3 regions of the Janibacter sp. UYMM211 genome follow, and region 2 is predicted to be linked to each of the others. Evidence: riboswitches for the same ligand, from Rfam matches in the RefSeq annotation. Region 2 holds a riboswitch; each other region holds the start of a gene.

Region 1 (4,190 bases), on a different contig from region 2:
ATGACCCCGCCGCGGGCGGGGATGCCCGTGCTCTTCCAGTACCGCAGGTTGGCGGTCGTCTCGTTGCGGTCGCGCGCCTCGACGATCTGGGTGAAGCGGGCGATGACGTCGGCGCGGGGCGTCGTGCGGGCCCACTCGATGGCCTTCGCGACCCCGGTCGTCAGCTCTCGGGTGGCCTGGGGGTGCTGCGCGATGAAGTCGTCGCGCAGCACGTACTGCCCGCCGTTGATCGGTCCGACGACCTCGGTGTCGCGGAAGAGCTCACGGATGTCGCCCTGGGCCTTCGCGTGGTCCTGGAGGATCCCGCCGAGCGCGCCGGCGTCGACCTGCCCGCGTCGGACGGCCTCCTCGGTGTCGTTGGGCGGCAGGACGACGAGCTGGACCTGGTCGATCTCGCTCTGCGACAGCCCGGACGTCGTCAGCCACGTGTCGATCGCCGCCTCGGTTTGGGCGCCCAGCGTGTTGACCGCGATCTTCTTGCCGACGAGGTCGCGGGGCCGGCGGATGGCGCTGTCCTTGCGGACGTAGACCCCCTGGTAGGACCTCGCGTCCGAGCCGTAGTAGTTGACGACGGCGGTGATCGGGGAGCCCGCCTCGACGAGCTTGACGATGGCGCCCGAGAAGGCGCCGCCGATGTCGGTCTGACCGGTCGCGACGGACTGGATGTCCTGCGGGCCGCTGGTCGTCGCGCCGACGTACTTGAGCTGGACGCGATCGAGGTAGCCGAGGTCGTCGGCGAGCTCGGGCCAGGTGACGGCGTTGGCACTGCCCTGGTAGCGCACGGTCGTGTGCGCTCCCTCCTCCTGCGACTGCGCGTCGCTCGTGGGCAGGGCGCACCCGGCGGCCAGGCTCGTCGTCAGGGCGAGGAGCGCGCCGGCGGACAGGACGGAGCGGCGGGTCGTGGTGCGCATCAGGCCGCCCGCTCCACGCCGTGCGCGCGGTCGGCGGCCGCGACGAGCGATCGCCCGGCGACGCCGTCGAGGAAGACCCGGGTGACCTCGCGAAGGGGGGCGGCGGCGGACTCGTCGAGGAGGATCTCACCGCCGTCGAGCAGGTGCACCTCGTCGGCCCGCACGAACCATCCGGGGGTGATCGCGCTCGGCGCCAGGCTGGCCAGCACCGGCCGCAGCGCGTAGTCGACGGACAGGACGTGCGCGGGGCTGCCTCCGGTGGCCACGGGCAGGACGACCTTGCCGCGCAGCGCGTCCTGGGGCAGCAGGTCGAGGAAGGTCTTGAGCAGACCGCTGTAGGCCGCCTTGTAGACCGGGGTGCTCACGACGACGGCGTCGGCGCTCGCGATCGTCGCGACCGCGGCGGCGACGTCGGGGTGGGTGGTGTCGGCTCGCAGGAGCGGCTCGGCGGGCAGGTCGCGCAGGACGACGGGCAGGGTGAGATGCCCGGCGCGCTGGACCCAGCGCGAGAGGTGGGTGAGCACGCCGTCGGTGCGCGATGTCGTCGACGGACTGCTCGAGATGGTGGCGACGAGAGCCATGGGGATGCCTTCCTGGGCATGGGGGGTCGTCGGACGTCGGCGGGTACCGGACGGCCGTGGTGCGGTGAGGGTGCGGGCGACCCAGGGGCGCTGGGTCAGGGGTGACGGGCACGCCACGCTGACCGGGCCGCGGGGCGACCGGTCGATGGTGGGGTGCTACGTCTGCTGCGTCAGCGGCGACAGAGCGCGCTGCTGACGCGGAGCAGGTCGACGTGCCGTCGCTCGACGTGCCGGCAGCTGCGCCGGCCCGTGGTGCGGGTCGTGTCGGTGCTCATGTGGTGCCCGTCCTCGTCTCGAGGCCGTGGGGCCTCGCGCTTGCCCCTGCCACGTCGGCAGGGGCCAGGTCCTCACCCGGAGCACCCCACCGCGAGATGGAGGGTTGCTGTCCAGCGAGCCGGGGCTTGGCGCTGGAGCTCATGACCTGCGAGGAACCTAGCGCGCGATCAAGTCCTATCGCAACAGTAGGGATTGGTGTCTCGCATCTCGGACCGCCTACGGACGCAGGACGACCCGCCGGCGGTGTGCCGGCGGGTCGTCCTCGTCATGACGTGGGTCGGGCGTGTCAGTCTTCGTCGGCCCGGGCCCCGCCGCGGGCGCGCTCCTCCATGCTCAGCCCGCTGTCGTGAGCCGAGTCGGTGCGCATCTGGGGCAGGTCGCCGGTGTTGCCCTGCTCCTCGCGGATGGCGCTCAGCTCGGCCTCGTCGGCGGCGCCGAGCTCGTAGAGACGTCCGCTGCGCCAGTCGGCCAGGTAGTCGCGCATCTCGCTCTTGAGCTCGGGCAGGAGGAAGTACAGCCCGAGGAGGTTGATGAAGCCGCACATGAAGAGGAAGGCGTCGGTGAGGGTGAGCACCGAGCCGAAGGTGAGCACCGTGCCGATGACCGTGAAGGAGACGAAGATCAGCTTGTAGGTGAGCAGGCTCGGCCGCGACGGGCCGAAGAAGTACTCCCAGGCCTTCTCGCCGTAGTAGCTCCACGTGATGAGCGTGGAGAAGGCGAAGAGCGCCACCATGACGGCGAGGATCACCGGGAACTGCGGCAGGAAGGTGGCGAAGGCGTCGCTGGTGAGGAGCACGCCGTCGGGCGCGCCGCCACCCGCCTTGACCTGGTCGATGCCCTCGCGCCACGACGGCGGGTTCGCGATGACGATGGTCAGGGCGGTCATCGTGCACACGATGACCGTGTCGATGAAGGGCTCGAGGAGGGCGACGAAGCCCTCGGAGACGGGGCGGGTGGTCTTCACGGCCGAGTGCGCGATCGGGGCCGATCCCAGACCGGCCTCGTTGGAGAAGGCCGCGCGCTGGAAGCCGACGATGAGGACGCCGACGAGGCCGCCGAGCCCGGCCTCCGGGGTGAAGGCGCCGCTGACGATGTCGCCGAGGGCGCCGGGGACCTGGCTGATGTTCGAGCCGATGACGAGCAGGCACGCCGCGACGTAGCCGATGCCCATGACCGGGACGAGCTTCGAGGTCACCGCGGCGATCGAGGTGATGCCGCCGAGGATCACCGCGCCGATGAGCGCGGCCAGGGCCAGGCCGAAGACGAGCGCGGACCCGTCGGAGCCGAGGAAGCCGTCGGCGCCACCGGTCACCTCGCGAGCCTGGGCGAAGGTCTGGTTGGCCTGGAACATGTTGCCGCCGCCGACCCCGAAGAAGAAGATCGCGATGGCGAAGGCGCCGGTCATGATCGCGGCGGGGACCCGGCCGAACCGGCCGTACGCGACCGGCAGGTACTTGAAGGGGCCGCCGGAGATCGAGCCGTCGGGGTTGACGGTGCGGTACTTCACGCCAAGCGTGCACTCCGCGAACTTCGTCGCCATGCCGAGCAGACCGCAGACGACCATCCAGAAGGTCGCACCCGCCCCACCGAGGGCGAGAGCCGCGCCGACGCCGGCGATGTTGCCGAGGCCGACGGTGCCGGACAACGCCGACGAGAGAGCCTGGAAGTGCGTGATCTCACCGGGGTCGTCCGGGCGCGAGAACTTGCCGCGGACCACCTCGAGGGACAGCCGCGCGCCGCGCACCTGCACGACGCCGAGGTAGGCCGTGATGATGACGCCCGCGGCGACGAGCCAGAGGACGACGAGGGGCAGCTCGGAGCCCCCGGGGAGCGGGACGGCGTAGAAGACGACGGAGGACAGCCAGTCGGCGAAGGGGCCGACGACGTCGTTGACCGCCTCCTCGAATCCTCGCAGGCCACCGCTGTCAGCGGCAGGGACGGGCAGGACGGACGACGCTTGTGGCGGGGTCATGCCGATCCACGCAACCTTAGTCGTGGGCGCAGATCAACGGGTGAGACCGAGACGTTGCCCGGCTGTGACCCGGGTTCCGGGTCGCGGGCGACCGCGCGGCCGGGTCAGCGGTGGGCGCCGGTGACGAGCCAGGCGTCGCTGCGCAGGCGCCACCACAGCGTCGCCCAGCGCACGAGCATGAAGCCGCTGAAGGCGACCCAGAGGACGACCATCGCCGAGGTCGCCGTGTGCCCCTGGCCCAGGTGGCGGGCGAGCAGGACGAGCGGGACGTAGGCGAGCAGGACGACCGTCGAGGCCCCGGCGAGCCAGCGCCCGTCGCCGGCCCCGATGAGGATGCCGTCGGCGGTGAAGACGAGGCCGGCGAGCGGCTGGCCGATCGCGACGACGAGCAGGCCCGAGGCGATGGAGGCGCGCACCCCGGCGTCTGTCGTGAAGAGGGCGGGGAGCACC
Region 2 (4,190 bases):
CGACCTCGGCGACGAGCCGGTGCAGCTGGGTCAGCCCGGCGGCCACGCTCACCTGCTGACCGGTGACCGCCCGCAGCACCGCTTCGAAGGGGGTGGGGGTGCCCGGCAGCCGGATGCCCGGGCGCCGCGCGACGAGGGGAGCGAGCACCGGGACCGTGCGCAGGTGCGCGTCGACCTCGGCGGGATCGGTGTCGAGGTCGAGCATGCGCCGCAGGACGGCGACGGCCGCGTCGTGGTCGGCGGCGTCGGCGAGCTCGAGCCGGGCGGCGAGCCGGTCCTGGCCCGGGTCGTCGCGCAGCTCGACGAGCGTCGAGCCGTGAGGGAGCGCCAGCGCGAGCCGGTAGCGCTCGTCGTCGACGACCTCGACGCCGTCGAGCGCGTGGTAGCGGTACCAGTCGAGCAGCCCCTGCCAGTCGAGCGGCGGCTCGTAGCCGAGCGTCGTGTCGACCGTGACGGGGCCGCCGACGTGCTCGCGGGTGTCGCGGTCGGCGGGCATGGGTCGATCCTGCCCAGGAGCAGGCCCTACCCTTGGCTCTCGTGCTTGTGCCGTTGACCACGATCGTCCTGGTCGCCTCCCTCGTCCTCGCCGTGGTCGCCGGCGCCTACACGGCCCTCGACCGCGTCATCGACGACCGGCTGCTGCTCGTCGCCGCCGTCGTCGAGCTGCTCCTCGTCGTCCAGGCCGTCGTCGCCTGCGTCGTCGCGGGGCAGGTCCGCACCCCCGGCGAGGGGCCGACGATGGCCGCGTACGCGGTCACCCTGCCGCTCGTGCCGCCGGCGCTCGCGTACCTCGCCATCAAGGAGAAGTCGCGCTGGGCGATGGGTGCCGTCCTCGGGGGCGCCCTCGTCGTCGCGGTGATGACCCTGCGCATCCAGCAGATCTGGACCGTCCATGCGTGAGGCGACGGGGGAGCGCACCGGCCGTCCGGTGCGCAGCGGCCCCGGTCTGCTCCTCGTCATCGCCTACGGCACCCTCGCGCTCGCGGCCACGGGCCGCTCGACCCTCCAGGTCCTCGAGTACTTCGACCGCGCGCCGCTGGCCTACCTGCTGAGCGCGCTCGCCGCGCTCGTCTACGTCGTCGCGACGTGGGCCCTGCTCACCGACCGGCGCCCCGTCGCCTCCGCGACGATCACGGTCGAGGCCGTCGGCGTCCTGCTCGTCGGGGCGCTGTCCTACCTCGCGCCCGACCTCTTCCCGGACAAGACGGTGTGGTCGCACTTCGGCTCCGGCTACGGCTTCCTGCCGCTCGTCCTCCCCTTCGTCGGGCTGTGGTGGCTGCGCCGCACGGCCCCGGCGGGCGCGCCCACCACATCCTGAGACGCGCCCTGTCGCGCCGCGAGGACGCGGGCTAGCCTGCCCGCAGGTCAAGAGCACCAGCGTCAAGCCCCGGCTCGCTGGTCGGCAACCCTCCATCCGCGGTGGGGTGCCCCGGGAGACGACCTGGTCCGTGAGCACCCGCCCACGGTCAAGCGCGATGACACCAGGAGAACCCTCATGTCCGACCCCACGACGTGGCACTTCGAGACGCAGCAGATCCACGCCGGGCAGAGCCCCGACCCGACGACCGGCGCCCGCGCGCTGCCGATCTACCAGACGACGAGCTACCAGTTCGACTCCACCGAGCACGCCGCGAACCTCTTCGGGCTCAAGGAGCTCGGCAACATCTACACCCGCCTGATGAACCCGACGACGGACGTCGTCGAGCAGCGCATCGCCGCGCTCGAAGGGGGAGTCGGCGCCCTCCTCGTCGCGTCCGGCCAGGCCGCGACGACCTTCGCCATCCTCAACGTCGCCGAGGCCGGCGACCACGTCGTGGCCAGCCCGGCGCTGTACGGCGGCACGTACAACCTCCTCGGCTCGACCCTGCCCCGTTACGGCATCGAGGTGACCTTCGTGCAGGACGCGGCGGACCTCCAGCAGTGGCGCGACGCGGCGAAGGAGAACACCAAGCTCTTCTTCGGCGAGACGATCTCCAACCCCAGCGGCGAGATCCTCGACGTCGAGGGGGTCGCCGGGGTCGCCCACGAGCTCGGGCTGCCGCTCGTCGTCGACAACACCGTCGCGACGCCCTACGTCCTGCGCCCGATCGAGCACGGCGCCGACGTCGTCGTGCACTCGGCGACGAAGTACCTCGGCGGGCACGGCACGACGATCGCCGGTGCGATCGTCGACGCCGGGACCTTCGACTACGCGCTGCACCCGCAGCGCTTCCCGTCCTACAACGAGCCGGACGAGAGCTACCACGGGCTGCGCTACGGACCGGACCTCGGCGTCGGCAGCGCCTTCGGGGCCAACCTGTCCTTCATCCTCAAGGCGCGGGTGCAGCTGCTGCGCGACCTCGGTTCGGCGGTCTCGCCCTTCAACGCCTTCCTCGTCGCGCAGGGCATCGAGACGCTCTCGCTGCGCATCGAGCGGCACCTGGAGAACACGCGCGCCGTCGCCGACTTCCTCGTCGGTCACCCGCAGGTCGAGCACGTCACCTGGGCGTCCCTGCCCGACCACAAGCACCACGCCCTCGCGCAGAAGTACGCGCCGAAGGGTGCTGGCGCCGTGCTCACCTTCGAGATCGTCGGCGGCGAGGAGGCGGGTCGCCGCTTCGTCGAGGGGCTGACCCTGCACAGCCACGTCGCGAACATCGGCGACGTGCGCAGCCTGGCGATCCACCCGTGGTCGACGACGCACAGCCAGGGCAGCGACGAGGGTCGCTACGCGGCCGGTGTCTCGCCGGGCCTCGTGCGCCTGGCCGTCGGCATCGAGCACGTCGACGACATCGTCGCCGACCTCGAGCGGGGCTTCGCCGCGGCCGCGGGCGAGGCGCAGGAGCGCGCCGCGAGCTGACGTCATGACGAAGGGGGGACCCACCCGGTGGTGGGTCCCCCCTTCGTCGTCAGCGGGCTGGGCCCGCCCGAGATGTCGACGCGAGCGCTGGTTGCAACCCGAGCAGGTGCGAACGTCTGGGGTGGTCTCCCGAGATGTTGGCGCGAGCGCTGGTTGTAACCCGAGCAGGTGCGAACGTCTCGGGTGGTCTCCCGAGATGTTGGCGCGAGCGCTGGTTGCAACCCGAGCAGGTGCGAACGTCTCGGGTGGTCTCGAGGCTCGGGCGCAGGCGCCCTCGCACCTCGACCGACGAGGGCCTGTGGACAACTCGGTCGGCCGGGGTGGCGGGTCGACCTAGCGTTCGGGGATGACACGGCTGACCATCAGCGCCGAGGCGATCGCCGCGCTCGGCGACCGGCTCGAGGAGATCGCGACCCACCTGGAGGAGCGGTCGGCGCAGACGCGGGGAGCGGGCGACGTCGACCACGGCTTCGTCGACCGGGTGGCCGAGGAGGCGGTCGACCGGGTCTACGGCGACTTCGAGCACGCCCGGGTCACGCTGTGCGCTCAGCTCACCTCGCTCGCCCGCCTGGCCCGCTCCGCGGGCGCCTGCTACGTCGACACCGACGACATGGTGCGCCGCTCGGTGACACCGACCTTCGAGCGCGGGACGAAGGTCGGCACCCTGTGACCGGCTACGACTGGACCGCGCGCGACATCCTCGCGCTCGACCCCTACCGCGTCGACCTCGCCGCGACCGACGCCGTCGCCGCCCTCGGCAGCGACCTCACGACCGTCGAGGACAACGTCGCGCTCGTCGCCGAGCTCCTCGGGCAGGTGAGCACTCACGGGGTATGGGAGTCGCCGTCGGGCGAGACCTTCGCCCGCGAGGTGGGTGACGTCCCGGTGATCCTGCGGCAGGTCGGGGCGCGCATGGGCGGCGCGGGCGAGAGCATCACCCGCTACTCGCGGACGCTGCGCACCACCCAGGAGGAGATGGAGCGCACGGCCGCTGCGCACGAGCGCACGTGCAGCACCCTGGCCGAGATCGACCGCCAGCTCGCCCTCTACGCACCCCACCCGGCCGAGGAGGCGCTGCGGGCCCGACGCGCCGAGGCCCACCGCGAGGTCCTCGCCCACGAGAGCGCCTACGCCGCCGCGAGCGAGGACGCCCGGCGCGACGAGGCCGTGCTCGCCGCCGACCTCGACGAGGTGTGCACCGATCTCGCCGACCCGCGCGGCTACGACGCGCTCGAGAGCACCCGAGACCTCGGGCGCAGCGCGGTCTTCACGGGGCCGTGGGCGGGGCTGCTCAAGCCGCTCGCCCTCGGGACCGCGCTCGACCCGCTCGGCCAGGCCGGCCTGCGGGTGG
Region 3 (4,190 bases), on a different contig from region 2:
AGCACCATGCGCACCTCGTCGGGCGTGGCCCGCATGAGGATCGAGGTGATCATCGAGTTGACGAAGCTCGACTTGCCGGAGCCCGTCGCGCCGGCGACGAGGATGTGGGGCATCTTCGCGAGGTTGGCGATGACGTACCCGCCCTCGACGTCCTTGCCGACACCCATGACCATCGGGTGCTCGTTGGTCCGTGCGACGTCGCTGCGCAGCACGTCGCCGAGGCAGACCATCTCCTTGTCGGCGTTCGGGATCTCGATGCCGATGGCCGACTTGCCCGGGATGGGGCTGAGGATGCGCACGTCGGCCGAGGCCACGGCGTAGGCGATGTTCTTGCTGAGCGCGGTGACGCGCTCGACCTTGACGCCGGGGCCCAGCTCGACGACGTACCGGGTGACGGTGGGGCCGCGGTGGAAGCCGGTGACCTGCGCGTCGATGCCGAACTCGTCGAGGACGTTGGTCAGGGCGTCGACGACCTGGTCGTTGGCGGCGGAGCGCTCCTTGTGCGGCGAGCCGGCCTTGAGCGCCGCCGAGTCGGGCAGCGTGTAGGTGACGTCGCCGGCGAGGGCGAGCTGCTCGACGCGCTGCGGCAGCTGGGTCGTCGGGGGCGCCTGCAGCGGGGTCTTGTCCTTGGCGACCGGGGCGACGACGCCGTTGCCGGTCGAGCGCTTCTCGCCGGGGCGCGGGCCCCCCTTCGCCGGGGCCTCCGGGGCGGCGGCCTCCTCTGCCGCGGCGGCCTCGGCCGCCTTCGCGGCGTCGGACTCGGCCTTCGCGGCCCGCCGGCGGCGTGCCTTCTCCGCGGGCGAGACCTGGGCGGCCTGGTCGAAGGCGGTGTCGCCGTCGCGCTCGTCGAGCTCGTCGAAGCGGCGCTTGCGGGCGGCCTGCACGGCACGGGCGGCCGCCGGCGTGCTCTCGACCTCGTTGTGCGGCTGCGGCGGGGCGCCGGTGAAGACGGCCCGCAGGTAGGCGGCCCGGGTGGGGATCTCGTGCAGGGGCGTGCCCGTGACGAGCAGGAGCGAGAAGGTGCCGAGCAGCACGAGGATGATCGCCGTCGGCCACACGGTGAGCCCGGTGGCGAGCGGGTCGGAGGCGAGGAAGCCGACGATGCCGCCGGCGTCGCGCATCGGGCCGGCGCCGTCGGGGGGCTGCGGGATGCCGCGGGCGATGTGCGTCAGACCGCAGACCGACAGCGAGAGCAGGGCCAGGCCGAAGCCGAGCCGGGCGCTCGTCGCGTCGTCGGCGCCGCGCAGCAGGCGCCACCCGGCGAGGACGAGGACGAGCGGGAGGGCGTAGGCGACGCGGCCGAAGGTCCCTGCGGCCACGGCGTGCACGAGATCGGCGAGCCCGCCCTGCAGGCCCCACCACTCGACGGCGGCGACGACGACAGCGAGCGCGACGAGGGTGAAGCCGAGACCGTCACGACGGTGCTCGGGCTCGATCTGGCCGGCCTGGTGGCCCACCCGACGGGCACCGGCGCCGGCGGCGCCGGCGACTCCCATCCACGTGCTGCGCACGGCGGCGAGCGGGAGCGGGAGACCTCCCCCCTTCGCAGAGGTCGTGCCCGACCCCTTCGAGCCGGTGCGGCCGGAGGAGCGCGAGGAGGACCGGGCCTTGGTGCCCGTGGACCGCCCCGGGCCCTTGGTCGCGGCCGTGCGACCGGGTGCGCGGGTGGATCCCCCACGCGGGCGCGCGGGGGTGCCGTTACGTGTTGCCATGCTCGCAGGCTAGGCGATCGCCACCCCTTTCACACGTGTCACACGCGCACCAGGGCGCACCGATCCCGGGCGACGGGGGTGTGGACGGCGCCGGGGAGAGCCACCGGCGCCCGCATACCCTGCGTGCGTGCCCCATGTCCTCGTCGCGCTCGCCGTCGCGCTCGTGGGCATGCCCCTCGCGTGGAGGTGGGGCCGCTCGGGCACCTACCGACGCCCCGACGAGACGGCTCCGCTGCCCGCCCACGGGTGGCTCGTGCCGGCGGTGCCGGCGCTCGCGGCCGCCCTCGTCTGGGTCTCCCGCGACGAGCCGCTCGCCGCCGCGGCGGCGACCGCGCTCCTCGCCCCGGTCGGCCTGCTCCTGCTCGCGGTCGACGCGGACGTCCACCGGCTGCCCAACGCCCTCACGCTCCCCTTCGCGGCCGCCGTCCTCGCGCTCCTCGCCCTCGCCGCGGCGACGTCCGGGCAGTGGGACGATCTGCGTCGGGCGCTCGTCGCCACGGCGGGCGTCGGCGGTGCCTTCGTGCTCGTCAGCCTCGTCCTCGGCTCGCGCGGCATCGGGATGGGCGACGCGAAGCTCGTGCTCGCCCTCGCCCCGCTGCTCGGCTGGTACGGGTGGAGCACCCTCACCATCGGCGTGTACGCGGCCTTCGCGCTCGGCGGTGCCGCTGCGCTCGTGCTCCTCGTGCTGCGCCGGGTGGACCGGGCCACGCACCTCGCCTTCGGCCCCTACCTCGTGCTCGGGGCGGTCCTCGCGCTCCTCGTACGCGCCTGAGCACGCCCCTCCCCCGCCCAGGTCTCAGCAGACAAGACGGGGCCGGACGGGCTCGACGCCGCTCCCCGACCCGCTGCTATCGTCGCGGCCAAGGTCATGAGTGCCAGCGTCAAGCCCCGGCTCGCTGGTCGGCAACCCTCCTCCGCGGTGGGGTGCTCCGGGTGACGACCTGGCCGACGCCAGACGACGCCGGCAAGCGCGGACCCCGGCTGCCCCGAGGTCCCAGACCTCATGGGAGGCATGCCATGTCCACCACCGCTCTCGCCCCGGCCGCTGCGCCGACGCTCCCCCGCCCCGCCGAGCCGACGCTGGCGGCCGTGCACCAGCTGCGACCCCGCCCGAGCGCGCCGTCGACCCCGGCCCTCGTCTCCGACGGGCTCGTCTGCCCGCTCGAGTCCGGCGCCGAGGTGGAGTACGCGAATCTCGACCACGGGGCCTCGACCTCGGCCTTCGTCGCCGTCAAGGCCGCCGTCGACGAGGCGAGCCTCACGTACTCGTCGGTGCACCGCGGCAACGGCTACGCCTCGCGCGTGACGAGCGCGCGCTACGAGCAGGCCCGCGAGGTCGTGGCCCGCTTCGTCGGCGCGCGCGCGGACGACCACGTGATCTTCACGCGCAACACCACCGACTCCTTCAACCTCCTCGCCTCGGTCGTGCCGCAGGACGCGCAGGTCTTCGTCTTCGGCTCCGACCACCACGCGACGATCCTGCCGTGGCGCGCCGAGCAGCTCGTCCGCCTCCCCGTGCCCTCGAGCCCGGCCGAGGCGGTCTCGGTCGTCGACGCGGCGCTGCGGACCTCGCGCACCGCCGACGCGCTCGTCGTCGTCACCGGCGCGTCGAACGTCACGGGCGAGTACTGGCCGGTCGCGCAGATCGCGGCGGTCGCCCGCCGGCACGGCGCCCGGGTCGCGCTCGACGCCGCCCAGCTCGTCCAGCACCGCGCCGTCGACCTCGCGCTCGAGGAGCTCGACTACGTCGCCTTCTCGGGGCACAAGATCTACGCCCCGTACGGCGCGGGCGTGCTCGTCGGGCGCTCGGACTGGCTCGACGCCGCCGAGCCCTACCTCGCCGGGGGCGGTGCGACGGCCGCGGTCTCCGACGAGGACACGACGTGGCAGATCGGGCCCGCCCGCCACGAGGCCGGCAGCCCGAACGTCCTCGGCGCGGTGGCCCTGGCCGTCGCGTGCGAGGTCGTCGAGGAGCACCGCGAGGCCATCGCCGAGCTCGACGAGACCCTCGGGCGGGGCCTGGTCAGCCGGCTCGACGCGATCCCCGGGGTGCAGACGCACTCCATCTTCGGGCCGACGCACGACCGGGCGCCGGTCGTGACCTTCACCGTCGAGGGCCGCTCGGCGCAGGAGGTCTCTCGCCGGCTCTCCGACGAGCACGGCATCGGGGTGCGCGACGGACGCTTCTGCGCCCACGTCCTCGTCGACGCCCTCCTCGCGCGGCAGGGCTCGAGCAGCACGAGCGCGGTCCGCGCGAGCCTGGGTCTGGCGAACTCCCCCGAGCACGTCGACCGCCTCGTCGCCGCGGTCCGCTCCCTCGCCCCGCGGGGCTGACTCCCCCTTCCGCCCGCCTCCGGCTACCGACCCGGCTACGACGCAGTACTGGTCGTGATGACGACCAGTACTGCGTGGTAGCTCGGGGGGTGTGGTAGCTCGGGGGGTGTGCTAGCTCGGGGGTGCCGGGGCGAAGGGGTGCGC

What was found. A riboswitch is a leader RNA that binds a small molecule or an ion and turns the genes downstream of it on or off. The one in region 2 is predicted to bind S-adenosylmethionine.
Region 1: linked by a shared signal. The riboswitch ahead of ABIB53_RS11255 (putative leader peptide) and the one ahead of ABIB53_RS01210 (bifunctional o-acetylhomoserine/o-acetylserine sulfhydrylase) in region 2 are both predicted to bind S-adenosylmethionine.
Region 3: linked by a shared signal. The riboswitch ahead of ABIB53_RS08600 (aminotransferase class V-fold PLP-dependent enzyme) and the one ahead of ABIB53_RS01210 (bifunctional o-acetylhomoserine/o-acetylserine sulfhydrylase) in region 2 are both predicted to bind S-adenosylmethionine.

The regions. Positions count from the first base shown of each region.
Region 1 covers NZ_JBEPOY010000004.1:16,940-21,129, forward strand. The annotation lists gene ABIB53_RS11245 (ABC transporter substrate-binding protein) at 1-911, opposite strand, end outside; gene ssuE (NADPH-dependent FMN reductase) at 911-1,492, opposite strand; gene ABIB53_RS11255 (putative leader peptide) at 1,663-1,767, opposite strand; SAM riboswitch class IV at 1,799-1,914, opposite strand; gene ABIB53_RS11260 (alanine/glycine:cation symporter family protein) at 2,055-3,740, opposite strand; gene ABIB53_RS11265 (MATE family efflux transporter) at 3,845-4,190, opposite strand, start outside.
Region 2 covers NZ_JBEPOY010000001.1:268,277-272,466, reverse strand. The annotation lists gene ABIB53_RS01225 (DNA-3-methyladenine glycosylase family protein) at 1-496, opposite strand, end outside; gene ABIB53_RS01220 (hypothetical protein) at 550-900, shown strand; gene ABIB53_RS01215 (hypothetical protein) at 893-1,318, shown strand; SAM riboswitch class IV at 1,364-1,479, shown strand; gene ABIB53_RS01210 (bifunctional o-acetylhomoserine/o-acetylserine sulfhydrylase) at 1,496-2,839, shown strand; gene ABIB53_RS01205 (hypothetical protein) at 3,186-3,509, shown strand; gene ABIB53_RS01200 (hypothetical protein) at 3,506-4,190, shown strand, end outside.
Region 3 covers NZ_JBEPOY010000002.1:728,048-732,237, reverse strand. The annotation lists gene ABIB53_RS08610 (FtsK/SpoIIIE family DNA translocase) at 1-1,712, opposite strand, end outside; gene ABIB53_RS08605 (prepilin peptidase) at 1,840-2,484, shown strand; SAM riboswitch class IV at 2,577-2,689, shown strand; gene ABIB53_RS08600 (aminotransferase class V-fold PLP-dependent enzyme) at 2,730-4,046, shown strand.